Regions from separate parts of the Enterococcus sp. AZ128 genome, predicted to be linked through region 2. Evidence: a T-box and tRNA genes for the amino acid it is inferred to sense, from the RefSeq annotation. Region 2 holds a T-box; the other regions hold tRNA genes.

Region 1 (4,724 bases), on a different contig from region 2:
CGTTATAAACAACCATTTGGTGCTGTTCAAGAAGGGGCAATGGTCAAAATTTGGCTGTCTGTCCCTGAGCAGCAAAATACAAAAGTCCTTTTGATCGTACGTAAAGAGGGAAGTTCGGTCGGTCAAAAAATTTTTTCAATGGAGCCAGCCTCAGAAGATCGGTTTCATTTTCAAACGATTATGGATCAAGGATGGGGTCTGTACTTTTATTATTTTAATATTATTCATGAATCGGAAGGGTACGAGACTGTACAATACTATGGTTTTAATAGGCAAGGCGGGGAAGGCAGAATTTATGGTTCTGAACGGGAGGTAGTTCCTTATCAGCTGACTTGTTATCAAAAACCGGAAGTCGCGCCTAAATGGTATCGCGACGCTGTTTTCTACCAGATTTTCCCAGATCGTTTCGCTAACGGAAATCCCGATAGAATAATTAATCAACCCAAAAAAAATACCTTCATTTATGCGACTGAAGAAGACGAACCATTTTATATTAAGAATCAAAAAAGTGAAATTGTTCGCTGGGATTTTTTTGGTGGGAATTTTAAAGGAATTCAGGAAAAGATACCTTATTTGTTAGAGCTGGGAATCACAGCACTTTATTTAAATCCGATTTTTGAAGCTAGTTCTAATCATCGATATGATACCAACGACTATTTTAAAGTGGATGGCGTTCTAGGAACTGAAGAGGATTTTCGAAGTTTGATCGCAGCTTTGCATATGGCGGGTATCGCTGTCGTGCTAGATGGTGTCTTCTCCCATGTTGGCAAAGATAGCCGCTATTTCAATATTTCAGGCTATTATGGAGAGAATACAGGTGCCGCACGAGATGCAGAGAGTCAATATCGTGACTGGTTCACCTTTAATCATTATCCAGATGATTATAAATCTTGGTGGGGCGTCGCAGATTTACCAGAAGTACGAAAAGAAAATCCTCGCTATCAAGAATTCATTTATGGCGATTTGGACAGTGTCTTGTCGAAATGGACTTCAATGGGTGTGGATGGCTGGCGATTAGATGTAGCTGATGAACTGACTGATGATTTCATTGCGGGGATTCGTAAAAATCTATTATCCTATCAAGAGAAAATCTTGATTGGAGAAGTTTGGGAGGATGCCTCAAATAAAATTGCATACGATACTCGACGTAAATATGTTTTTGGCGATCATTTACAGGGAGTAATGAATTATCCGCTGCGGCAGCAAATCTTGGACCTTTTAAAGCAATCCCGTTCCTTGCAAGATATTTGCGAAGAAATGATTCGTTATCAAGAAAACTATCCTGCTGATTTTTATTATAATCAGTTAAACAATATTGGAACTCATGATACTGAACGTATTTTGACAATGTTAGGCGGGTCTGTTGAAACGCTGGATCAAGCATGGGGGCTGATGTTTATGATGCCGGGCATTCCTTGTGTCTATTACGGTGACGAGGCTGGCTTGACTGGCGGTAAAGATCCTGATAATCGCAAATTCTTCCCTTGGAAATCGATTGATCCTCGCTTGTTTAAAAACTGTCAGAAGTGGATCGAACGCAGAAAGAAATATGATGTTATGAAAAATGGTCAGTTTTTCCCATTTTACTCTCAAGCCCAACAAATTTTTGGGATCATTCGTTATACAGAGAATGCTTACGTGATTTACGCGCTCAACCTATCTGATCAAGAACAACTATTAAATGTCGGAGAATTATCAAGTCCTCGTGCTTATCAGGGAGAATACGCGGTTTTAGAGCGTATTTTGGAAGGCGAGACATTGGCTCCAAAAGGCAGCTTATTCATGTATGATTCAAATTAACTTATCTGTTTTGTTTGCTTACTGCTTAGAAAATTAAAAGCATTTTTTCAGCATTTATGCTAAACTATGCTATATCAGAACGATGAGGATGATTTTATGCAAACGTACAGCAGAAAAAAGAGCCGTTTTCCTGCTTTTGATGATGAAGCAGGTGTTAAATTAGTACAAATCAATCAACGTGTCTTGTTTGATGGACAGGATGACTTGATTACAAGTTATCGTTTGGAGGCAAAAGATATCTTTGAACGCCCGATGCCGAAAAACAAACGAACAAGACGTGTTAATCTAGATGAAGAACCGCGCAGAGAGCTAGATCACCATAAAGCGAATTTGCCAACGTACTATGGAGAACGAAAAGAATCGAAAAAAGCGAACTTATTTGAAGAGCGCAAACCAAAAGAAACGACGCAGCCTAAAGCTTCTTTTAATACGCGAAATGGCCGCAGTGCTACACCTTTTGCACCTAAATTTGTGCCCTCTTCATTAATTCCCGATGAACCGGCCGATGCAGTCTCACCACGAGAATTGATGCAAAGAATGGAAAAATCACGTCAATCCTACATTCTATTTGCTTCGGAAAATGAACAGCAGCAACCGGCGATCGAAAGAAAAAATTCGCGTCAACGGTTAGATCGTTCACTACGAGGTATCATGGAAGAAGAGAATTCAAGTATTGAAAATAGCAAATATTTTCATGATTAAGGCAGAAGGAGCCGATTGGCATCCTTCTGTTGTTTTGCGATGATAGGAGAGAACAGGGAATATGAATCCATTTGAGGAAAAGATTCGTCAATTACGAGCAGGAGAAATTGATACTTTCGAAGTGAAGCGAGATGAGTTTTTTTTGTTTCGCGAAGTATGGAGTAAACAAGAGGATAAAAAATTTTTCCGAGGTATCGCTGGATTAAAGGGAAATATTACTTATGTCTACGATACATCAATCGTTTAGGCTATTGACTTTTTCATTTTAGCTCGCTATCATGAAAAAGGATTCTGCGGTGGTGTTGGAATTGGCAGACAAGCATGACTAAGGATCATGTGAGAGCAATCTCGTGTGGGTTCGAGTCCCATTCGCCGCATTAGGATGTACCAATCTTGGTACATTCTTTTTTTGTAAGAAAATCAGGATTAAATGATTAGACAATTGTTTATTTTCATTTTTAAGCAATCCTTTTGTGTATTTCGATCACAAGATTTGCTTGTCTATTAGTCATCAGCTAAAATTAACTTATTGAAATGTGAATTTGCATATTTTGGAGGAAGCGGTAATGGAAGCGATTGGTCAAGTCTTAAAAGAGTTCAGAAAAGAACATGGCATGACACAGAAAGATCTTTCTCAAGGAATTTGTTCTCAAAGTGTCTTGAGTCGGATTGAAAATAATGAAGAGATTCCCAATATTTTTGTGATCCAGCAACTTTGTCATCGATTAGGGATTACGATTGACCAACTGATGCTTGATTTTTTACCAGAAGAACTGTTCCTGCGAAAATATTTCAATAAGATGTTTATGTATTTGCGAATCGGAAAATATTTAGAGATTCGAACCACCTTAGACTATTTAGATGAGCGTCAAATCACGCATCTTGATAAGGATCGCCAGTTGGCCTGCTTTTTTAAGGGCGTCTGCGCCTATTTTATCGACAAGAACCCAGAAGCGGCTTTAGAAAAAATAGAACAGGGACTATCAATCTGTGTTTCGAAAAAATATGATGGCTATTTTGATAGTCGGATCTTACTTTTAAGTCTGGCTGGTAAGATGAACTCTGTTTTAGGCAGAGTGAACGAAGCGCAAAATTACTACAACCAAAGCTTTGAGCTATTTCAAACGATGATGGCTGACTATTCAGAACGAAGCGAATTGAGTAATCTTTTTGTTAATTATGGAACTTTTTTAGTTAAGCACGAGCGTTTGGATTTAGCAGAGAAGGTCGTGGATATGGGGCTAAAATGGAATCGTCAACAATGCAGTTACTACAAGTTGAGAGAGCTTTTGGAATTGAAGATCCTTATGCTGGAGGCTCGTGATGAACTTCATTTAGTGATAAATTATCGGAAAATGGTACGCGCCTTAGAAAAGATAAAAGATTTATAGAATGGTCTACACCATTCTTGACTTATTATCCTTTCAGGAGTAACTTTAAGGTACTAAGAAAAAAGGGAGAGCTCAAAATGAAAACATTTATTTACGCTGACAAATTCTTTCTAAACTCTGGTGTTAAAGGCGCAGGTTATTTAGATGTCACTGATGGCATTTTTGGAACATATACGAAAGAAAAACCAGAAGGTGCTGAGATCATCGACCAAAGTGGAAAATGGATCGCTCCTGGTTTAGTTGATACTCATATCCATGGGTATAAAAATCATGATGTTATGGATAATGATGCTGAAGGAATCAAAGTGATGTCTGAAGGCTTATTATCATGTGGTGTCACAAGTTTCTTGCCAACAACATTAACGTCTTCAAAAGAACGGTTAAAAGATGTTGCTGAAACAATTGGAAAAGTTTCCAAAGATGTTGATGGTGCTAAAATTCAAGGAATTTACTTTGAAGGTCCATTCTTCACAGAAGAACATAAAGGGGCTCAAAATCCTAGTTATTTCGGTGATCCAGATTTGGATACCTTCCATGAATGGCAAGAAGCTTCAGGCGGTTTGATTAAGAAAATTGCATTGGCTCCTGAACGTAAAGGGGTCAAAGAGTTTGTTAAAACAGTGACTGATGAAGGTGTAGTTGTTTCGTTAGGGCATTCCAACGCAACTTTAGAAGAAGCGCAAGAAGCAGTTGAAGCAGGTGCGAGTGTCTTCGTACATGCTTACAATGGAATGCGTGGATTTAATCACCGCGAACCTGGAATGGTCGGAGCTTTGTTGGCGTTGCAGCATGTCTTCTCCGAATTAATTTGTGACGGTCATCATGTGCATC
Region 2 (4,724 bases):
AAACATGATTGGGTATTCTGGGACACTTGGATCAAGCGTGTATTGGAATGGTTTAATGAAAAGAACGACTGATTTCAATCAGTCGTTCTTTTTTTCTACACATAATAAAATTGGCGGATTATTTTTTTGATTAATAAATTGATAGTTCAAAACGCTAAAATTTTCTTGCGGCAGGTCTTGGCAAAAATGCAGGACGTCGTTCTTTTCAGTTTCTCCACCTTCATGACCATAATAAATGACAATAATCATACGCCCACCAACGGTCAAGCGTTTCAAAATAGCAGTCATGGCTTGTTTGGTTGTTTCTGGCAGGGTGATAATTTGTTTGTTGCTTTTTGGCAAATAACCGAGATTGAAAATCGCAGCTCGGATTGGTTGATCAACAGAAATATTTTCTTCAATCGTTTCATGTCCGGCCAGGAATAGTGTCGAGCGTTTTGCGTAATCCGCTAATTTTTCACGGGTATTTTGAACAGCTTGCTCTTGAATATCAAAGGCATAAACATGGCCTGTTGCCCCGACTAATTCTGCTAAAAAGAGAGTGTCATTGCCATTTCCCATCGTAGCATCAATGACGTAGTCTCCTTCAGTTACGATCTCTTTTAATAGTTGATGGCTATATCGCAGAGCTGTTTGCAGCATGGCCAAATTCCTTTCTTAAAGCAAATTTGCCTTGATAAGAATCGCGGCGAATCAATTCTTGATCGATCGCATTTAGTACTTCCCATTTTTTTAAGCTCCACATTGGCCCAATCAAGGAATCCCACGGCGCGTCACCTGTCAAACGATGGATGATGATGTCTTGGGGGATCATCTCCAGCTGATCGCAAATGACAGAAACGTACTCCTCTTTACTCATTAATTGCAAACGGCCTTCGGCATAATCTCTCAGCATCTTTGTATTGCGCATTAAATGCAACAGATGCAGCTTGATTCCTTGCACATCAGAGTCTAAAATCGTCCGGCGAACATTTTCACGCATCATTTCTAACGATTCCCCAGGAAGTCCGTTAATCAAGTGCGTACAGGCGTTGATATCATGTTTACGCAGGCGGGCCACAGCATCGGTGTAAGTTGAATAATCATGAGCTCGATTGATTTTATCACTTGTAGACTCATAGGTTGTTTGCAACCCTAGCTCTACCCACAGATACAGTCGTTGGTTGAGCTCGGCTAAATAGTCTACGACATCTGGCGGCAGACAATCTGGTCGAGTGCCGACAGACAATCCAACGACACCAGGAAGGTTGACGACTTGTTCAAATCGTTCACGAATTACTTCTACTGGTGCATGGGTGTTAGTAAAGTTTTGGAAATAGACGATGTATTGTTCCACATGAGACCATTTTTGATGCATCATATCGATTTCCTTCTGGAATTGCTGGGGCAATGGATCACTTGGTGCGACGATCATATCGCCGGAACCAGAGACACTGCAAAAGGTACAGCCGCCATGTGCGACTGTTCCATCACGATTGGGGCAATCAAAACCGCCATCAACAGGAACTTTGAAGATTTTTCCACCAAACTGCTGCCGCAATGCGTAATTCCATGAATGATAGCGTTTGGTTTCATCATCACTGTATTGAAAGGTCATTTATTTTCTCCTAATTGCTTTTAGATCATAAGCTAATTTTTTCTGTTTGTAATAGGGGTAGGTAAATAATAGCCAACTGCTTCCCAAAAGGACTCCGCCAAGAACATCACTGGGGTAATGAACACCAAGATAGATCCGACTGATTACGATACTAAAGATCAATAAACCGACAATAATCTGGGCAATCAGCCGCGATGCTTTTTCCTTAAAGAACAAAGCCATGACAAAAATCAAGGTTCCGTATAGCAAGGTGCTGGCTGTGGCATGTCCACTGGGAAAGCTAAAACTGTGTTCCGTTACCATGTGGGGCAGAATTGTAGGTCGTGCCCGATGGAAGAAAAGCTTCAGCAGATGATTACCGATGCCACTAACTAGAGCCATACTGGAAGCTAGCCAAAGTGCCGTAATTTTTTGTTTATTGAAATAAAACAAACCGACAAAAACAATGGATAGGATGACAACAGTGATAGGATTAGCAAATTTTGTCACCCATAAAAAGTAGCCGTTCATCTGCGGATAGAGTTGATGGATCGCATGGATGGCCCCGCGATCAAAACCGGATAATGTTTCCGGGTAAAAACGGACGATGTAACACAATGCTGCAAAAAAAAGCAAAGTGAAACTGCCGATTAATTGGTAAATTGATTTATTTTTCATTATTCTCTCTGATTCATCCCTTCTAAACAGAAATATTATATCATGTTTCGGTCATGGTACAATTTTTTCCAAGATTTCTTAAGGGGAATTCAATTGAATTCTATTTTGGAATCTGCTAAGATGAAACTACTTTGAATATTACTGCCCAGAAGAGGAGTAGTAGAAACGAACGCATTTCAGAGAGCGCGCGGTGCTGTGAGCGTGTATGCGGAAGGTTCGAACTTACCTTGGAGCATGATCGTATGATCCGGTTGAAGACCGTTATTTCTTTTGAGGTCTGCCATTTATCTGGCAGATAAAAATAGGTGGTACCACGTTGATAACGTCCTATGAGAGCTCCCTTTTGAGCTTTCGTAGGGCTTTTTTTGTCAGTTCTACTTCTTTCTTCAGCAAGTTAATAGAATGATCGGCGTGATGATAGTAGGACCATTTTTCCGCTTCTTGGAAAAATGTTTTATTCTTTTGAATTAGCTGCTAGTCCAACTTTTCGTAGTGAGTCAAGGTGTGTGGTGTATTATAAAATTTAAGATATATTGTTAGTAAAAGAAGTATAGTTAGATAGTATGCGTACAAAAATAGGTAGAAATTTTCTACAAATTGGCTTTTAGTTTCAATTTAGAATCTTTAGCTATAGTATTAACGTAATCAAAATAAGTTCATATATTAGGAGGAGCAACATGAGTTACGAGCACAAGGCGATTGAAAAAAAATGGCAAAAATATTGGGCGAAGCACAACGTTTTTAATACCCAAGATGATCCTGAGAAACCAAAATTTTATGCATTAGATATGTTTCCTTATCCATCTGGACAAGGATTGCACGTTGGTCACCCGGAAGGTTATACAGCAACTGACGTGATTTCACGGATGAAACGGGCGCAAGGCTACAATGTTTTGCATCCGATGGGTTGGGATGCTTTTGGGTTGCCGGCAGAACAATATGCGTTGGATACGGGAAATGATCCGGCTGAATTTACTAAGAAAAATATCGAAACTTTCAAACGTCAAATCAACTCATTAGGATTTAGTTATGACTGGAATCGTGAATTAAATACGACAGATCCGGAATATTATAAATGGACACAATGGATCTTTGAACAAATGTATGAGAAAGGTTTAGCCTATGAAGCCGAAGTGCCTGTTAACTGGGTCCCTGAATTAGGAACGGTGATTTCTAATGAAGAAGTGATCGATGGCAAGAGCGAGCGGGGCGGCTATGATGTTATTCGCAAGCCAATGCGTCAATGGATGCTTAAAATCACTGCGTATGCAGATCGATTGCTGGATGATCTAGAAACAGTTGACTGGCCTGAAAGTATCAAAGAAATGCAACGGAATTGGATCGGCCGTTCGATCGGTGCGAATGTCAGCTTCAAAATCGAAGGCAATGATGAAACATTTACGGTCTTCACCACACGTCCGGATACATTATTTGGTGCGACTTATGCGGTATTGGCACCGGAGTTAGAATTGGTACAAAAAATTACTACACCTGAACAGAAAACAGCGGTAGAGGCTTATATTGATGAAGCTTCGAAAAAATCTGAATTGAATCGAACAGATTTAGCGAAAGAAAAAACTGGGGTCTTCACAGGAGCCTACGCGATTAATCCTGCAAACGGCGAAAAAATGCCGATCTGGATTGGGGATTATGTGTTGGCTTCATATGGAACGGGTGCTATCATGGCGGTTCCTGCCCATGACGAACGAGATTATGAATTTGCAAAAACATTTGGGTTACCGATTATTCCTGTACTCGAGGGCGGCGATGTAGAGAAAGAAGCGTTCACTGGCGATGGTCTCCACATCAATTCCGATTTCTTGGATGGTTTGAACAAGCAAGATGCGATCGATAAAATGGTTCCTTGGTTGGAAGAAAACGGCTATGGTAAAAAAGAAATCAGTTATCGTTTGCGTGACTGGTTATTCTCTCGCCAACGTTATTGGGGCGAACCAATTCCTGTAATTCATTGGGAAGATGGTACGACTGGTCTAGTTCCAGATTATGAGTTGCCATTGGAATTACCGAAAACAACCGATATCAAACCAAGCGGCACGGGAGAATCACCATTAGCCAATATCGAAGACTGGGTTAATGTAGTCGACCCAATTACGGGTAAGAAGGGTCGTCGTGAAACCAATACAATGCCGCAATGGGCAGGTAGCTCATGGTATTACCTGCGTTTTATCGACCCGCATAATAAAGAAGCATTAGCGGATTATGATAAATTGAAACGCTGGATGCCAGTTGATCTTTATATCGGCGGAGCAGAGCATGCGGTGCTACATTTATTGTATGTTCGTTTCTGGCATAAATTCTTGTATGACATCGGTGTGGTGCCAACAAATGAACCATTCCAAAAGCTATACAATCAAGGCATGATCTTGGGACAAAGCTTCCGTGACAGCCGCGGCGCTCTAGTACCGACAAATAAGGTAGAAAAACGTGATGGCAAATGGTTTAGCGTCGA
Region 3 (4,724 bases), on a different contig from region 2:
TAGATTTATGAAACCGAATACAAGGAGTGGTATTTATGATGTCTAAAAAAAATACGAACGGCAGAAATCAATTCGCGATGCTCACGATTGATGACCTGGTCCCTCAAGACCACCTCGTTCGAAAGATTGACGCCTCGCTTGATTTTGAATTTATTTATCCAATCGTCGAAGCCACTTACTCCGATTTAGGTAGGCCAAGTATTGATCCGGTGATTCTGATCAAATTAGTGTTTATCCAATATTTATTCGGCATCCGTTCCATGCGACAAACCATCAAGGAAGTCGACACCAATGTCGCTTATCGCTGGTTTTTAGGTTATTCTTTCGAAGAGAAAATCCCCCATTTTTCAACCTTTGGAAAAAATTACGTACGCCGGTTTAGAGAAACGACACTGTTTGAGGATATTTTTGCTTATATTTTGGAACAAGCAATTAAAGCCGGTTTTGTAACAGAAGATAATTTGTATCTTGATTCGACTCACATCAAAGCCAATGCCAATAAACATAGGTTTACGAAAGAAATGACGCATGATGAAGCGAAAGCCTATCAGGATGAACTAGAAGATGAAATCAATCGCCAACGAATCGAAGCCGGAAAACGCCCTTTTACTTTGGACTTAGAAAAGGAAGTGAAGCTGAAAGAAAGAAAAATAAGTAAGGCTGACCCGGAAAGCGGCTACTACGTCAAAGGCGAACGAGAAAAACAATTTGCTTATTCTGCCCATACCTCATGCGACGACAACGGATTTGTTCTCAGCACAATCGTGACTCCAGGAAATATTCATGACAGTCAAGTCGCGTTTCAACTCGTCAAACAATCGAAGAGACTTTTTCCAGAAATCAAACGAGTGGTTGCGGATGCCGGCTATAAGACACCAAAGTTTGTTCACTTTTTGACTCATTTGAACCTTCGGCCTTGTTTGCCTTATTCAAGGTCCAAAGGGAAAAAGGACCTGTTATTAAAAAATAAGTTTCTCTACGACGAGTATTTTGATTGTTATATTTGTCCGCAGGATCAAATGCTCAATTTTTCAACGGTTACTCGAGAAGGCTACCGAGAATACAAATCTAATCCAAAAGAATGTGTCCACTGTCCTTTACTAAAACAATGTACCAAAAGTAAGAATCATCAACGAGTCATCACAAGACATGTTTGGGGAGCTTTGATGGATGAGATAGAGCATCTTCGTCTGACAGACTTGAATAAAGCCATTTACAGAAAACGAAAAGAAACGATTGAACGAATATTTGCGGATGCAAAAGAAAAGCATGGAATGCGTTGGACCAAGTATCGAGGCTTGGAAAAAGTTGCGACGCATACGATGCTAGTGTTTGCTGCAATGAATTTAAAGAAATTGGCCACTTGGTTATGGAAAGGCAAAGAGCCTTTATTTTTTTGTTCTGAATTTCGTAAGAAATCAGATAAAAAGACGGCCTAAACTCAAATCAAGAGTTTGGGACGTCTTTTGTCTACAGTCTGAGAGCAAGACAGAGAATTTTCTGTCTTGCTCTTTTTAACAATTATTGATGCGGCCGAGAAGACTCGAACTTCCACGGTATTGCTACCACTAGCGCCTGAAGCTAGCGCGTCTGCCAATTCCGCCACGACCACAAAAAAACTACTTATTCATTTTAGCACAAAATAATAATTGTGGCAGTGTTGATGCTGCAGAATAGCATAAAAAAATCCCGGCTCAAAGCTGAGCCGGGAAATATTTTATAAGTAGTATTTTTTAGCGACGGTTAAGTCATCGTTCAAGTCGTAAACTAGTGGTTGACCTGTTGGGATTTCTAAGTCCATGATATCTTCATCAGAAATACCTTCGATGTGTTTAGCTAATGCACGTAGAGAATTACCATGTGCAGCTACTAAAACAGTTTTTCCGTCTTTCAAAGCAGGAGCGATTTCGTCTTGCCAGAAAGGTAATGCACGTTCTAAAGTAACTTTTAAGTTTTCGCCGCCAGGGATATCGCGTGGGTCTAGCATTGCATAACGACGATCTTGAGCTGCTGAACCTTCGTCAGTTGCTTCCATTAATGGAGGCAATACGTCGTATGAACGGCGCCAGATATGAACTTGTTCATCACCATATTTTTCAGCGGTTTCTTTTTTGTTCAATCCTTGCAATTTACCATAATGACGTTCATTTAAACGCCAAGATTTAATAGTAGGTACCCAAAGTTGATCAGAGTATTCTAAGATAAAGTCACAAGTTTTGATTGCACGAGTCAAAACAGATGTGTAAGCAACATCAAATTCAATTCCTGCTTCTTTAATTTTACGGCCGCCTTCTTTTGCTTCTTCGACACCTTCTGGAGCCAAATCAACGTCTGCCCAGCCTGTAAATTGGTTCAATTTGTTCCATTCACTCAAGCCGTGACGAGAAAAAACTAATTTTGGCATATCATTCTCTCCTTTTGAAATTTCTGAAATTTTCAATTCCTGATTCATTGTACAATGTTTCTGCCGGGATTTCCATTAAATTGAGCGTGTTTTTTATCCATTCACGTGCTTTAAAGGGAATTTTATGAAATTATTTTGCAGGAACCTCTAAGGTTTTTGGTCCTTCAGAAGTACCAACGATGACACGCGAAATCATATCGATGAACAGTCCGTGTTCAACCACGCCAACACAAGCATCTAATTCTGCAGCCAATGTGTGGGGATCTTCAATCACCTCTAAATGCAGGTCAATAATGTAATGACCGCCATCTGTTGTTAAAAGTTCGTTGGCTTCGTTCATGCGCCAAGTTGGGTTATAACCTTTGGATTCAAAAAGACGAAAGACATTATGGCTGCCAAAAGGAACAACCTCAACGGGCAAAGGGAATTTGCCTAGTTTGTTGACCATCTTGCTTTCATCTACGATCCAAATACAGTCTTTTGAATAAGTTGCGACAACTTTTTCAAAAAGCAGAGCTGCGCCGCCGCCTTTAATTCCCTGAAAGTCATCACTAATTTCATCTGCACCATCAATCGTGAGGTCCACTGATTCTACTTCATCAATCGCTTTTAACGGAATGCCTAACTCTTTTGCTTGTTCTTCTGTTTTAGAAGAAGTGACGACACCCGTGATATCCAGACCTTCTTCATTCACCCGACGACCTAATTCCTTCACTAAATAATAGGCTGTTGATCCAGTCCCCAATCCAACGACCATTCCATCTTTGACAAATTTTGCTGCTTCGATCCCAACTAACTCTTTCAAATTCATTGAAAAATCCCACCTTCTGCTAAGTTACGTTCATTGTAATCGCAAAAAAAGAAAAAAGATAGACCTTTCAGTAAAAAAGACCAAAAAAATGAAGGCGTTTTATAAAGTGCTATTTCAGCAATCTAAAGAGGAGAATGACGGAGTAAAATGATTTTTTTTTGAGAATAAATCAAAAATTTAATCAAAAAAGAAAAGATGAAAAAAACTCTAGATAGTTTGTTGACACCTAAAATCAATCATGGTATGCTATCAAAGGTGCTTTGTGAACAGGTCTCTCGAATGGGACGTGCTGACTGTGTCGAAGTACACTTGATAGAGAATGCAGGAATGCATTATTTTTTATCGCTGAAAAAGAACCACCAGGATGTGTGGTACTAGAAAGCGAATCGAGGAAGGAGGAAACAAGGAATGCCTACAATTAATCAATTAGTACGTAAACCTCGTAAATCAAAGGTGGAAAAATCAAATTCACCAGCATTGAACAAAGGATATAACAGCTTTAAAAAAGCTCAAACAAACGTGAACTCACCACAAAAACGTGGAGTTTGTACACGTGTGGGGACTATGACACCTAAGAAACCCAACTCAGCATTGCGTAAATATGCTCGTGTTCGTTTGTCAAACTTGATCGAAGTAACAGCTTATATTCCAGGTATCGGCCATAACCTACAAGAACACAGTGTTGTTCTATTACGTGGTGGTCGTGTAAAAGACTTACCAGGGGTACGTTACCATATCGTTCGTGGCGCGCTAGATACTGCCGGCGTTAACGATCGTAAACAAAGCCGTTCTAAATACGGTACTAAAAAACCTAAAGCTTAATCAAACGAATAGATAGACATATTTTCGGAAGGAGGAGTTACGTATGACTCGTAAAGGAATTACAGCGAAACGTGAAGTTTTGCCAGATCCTATGTATAACTCTAAGCTAGTAACTCGTTTAATCAACCGTATTATGGTTGACGGCAAACGTGGTACTGCTTCAAATATTGTATACAACGCTTTTAGCACAATCAAAGAATCAACAGGGAATGACCCATTAGAAGTTTTTGAACAAGCAATGGAAAACATCATGCCTGTACTAGAAGTTAAAGCTCGCCGTGTTGGGGGTTCTAACTATCAAGTACCCGTTGAAGTACGTCCAGAACGTCGTACTACTTTAGGGTTGCGTTGGGTTGTTAACTTCGCGCGTTTACGCGGCGAACATACAATGGAAGAACGCTTAGCGAAAGAAATCATGGATGCTGCTAACAATACTGGTGCTTCTGTGAAAAAACGCGAAGATACACACAAAATGGCGGAAGCCAACCGTGCATTTGCTCATTATCGTTGGTAGGATTTTTTCTGCTGACGAAGGTCAACAGAAGTCTGGCCAAACAATGTTAATTTAAATTAAGAGAGGAGCAAACAAAGAAATGGCAAGAGAATTTTCTCTAGACAATACTCGTAATATCGGGATCATGGCTCACGTTGACGCTGGTAAAACAACAACAACAGAGCGTGTCCTAT

Evidence for each region. A T-box is a leader RNA that pairs with one kind of tRNA and senses whether it is charged. The one in region 2 lies ahead of leuS (leucine--tRNA ligase), so its partner is inferred to be a tRNA-Leu.
Region 1: it encodes a tRNA-Leu, which carries the amino acid that the T-box ahead of leuS (leucine--tRNA ligase) is inferred to sense. The anticodon was not compared.
Region 3: it encodes a tRNA-Leu, which carries the amino acid that the T-box ahead of leuS (leucine--tRNA ligase) is inferred to sense. The anticodon was not compared.

What each region holds. Positions count from the first base shown of each region.
Region 1 is NZ_JBIORZ010000001.1:1,444,150-1,448,873, reverse strand. It holds gene IGI38_RS07100 (glycoside hydrolase family 13 protein) at 1-1,800, shown strand, start outside; gene IGI38_RS07095 (hypothetical protein) at 1,897-2,502, shown strand; gene IGI38_RS07090 (hypothetical protein) at 2,564-2,749, shown strand; tRNA gene IGI38_RS07085 (tRNA-Leu) at 2,796-2,879, shown strand; gene IGI38_RS07080 (helix-turn-helix domain-containing protein) at 3,069-3,893, shown strand; gene nagA (N-acetylglucosamine-6-phosphate deacetylase) at 3,971-4,724, shown strand, end outside.
Region 2 is NZ_JBIORZ010000004.1:21,472-26,195, reverse strand. It holds gene IGI38_RS21245 (alpha/beta hydrolase) at 1-72, shown strand, start outside; gene IGI38_RS21240 (class I SAM-dependent methyltransferase) at 79-642, opposite strand; gene IGI38_RS21235 (TIGR01212 family radical SAM protein) at 617-1,597, opposite strand; gene IGI38_RS21230 (phosphatase PAP2 family protein) at 1,598-2,254, opposite strand; T-box leader at 2,392-2,587, shown strand; gene leuS (leucine--tRNA ligase) at 2,932-4,724, shown strand, end outside.
Region 3 is NZ_JBIORZ010000003.1:266,790-271,513, reverse strand. It holds gene IGI38_RS20105 (IS1182 family transposase) at 36-1,439, shown strand; tRNA gene IGI38_RS20100 (tRNA-Leu) at 1,529-1,612, opposite strand; gene gpmA (2,3-diphosphoglycerate-dependent phosphoglycerate mutase) at 1,718-2,404, opposite strand; gene rpiA (ribose-5-phosphate isomerase RpiA) at 2,535-3,215, opposite strand; gene rpsL (30S ribosomal protein S12) at 3,624-4,037, shown strand; gene rpsG (30S ribosomal protein S7) at 4,081-4,551, shown strand; gene fusA (elongation factor G) at 4,631-4,724, shown strand, end outside.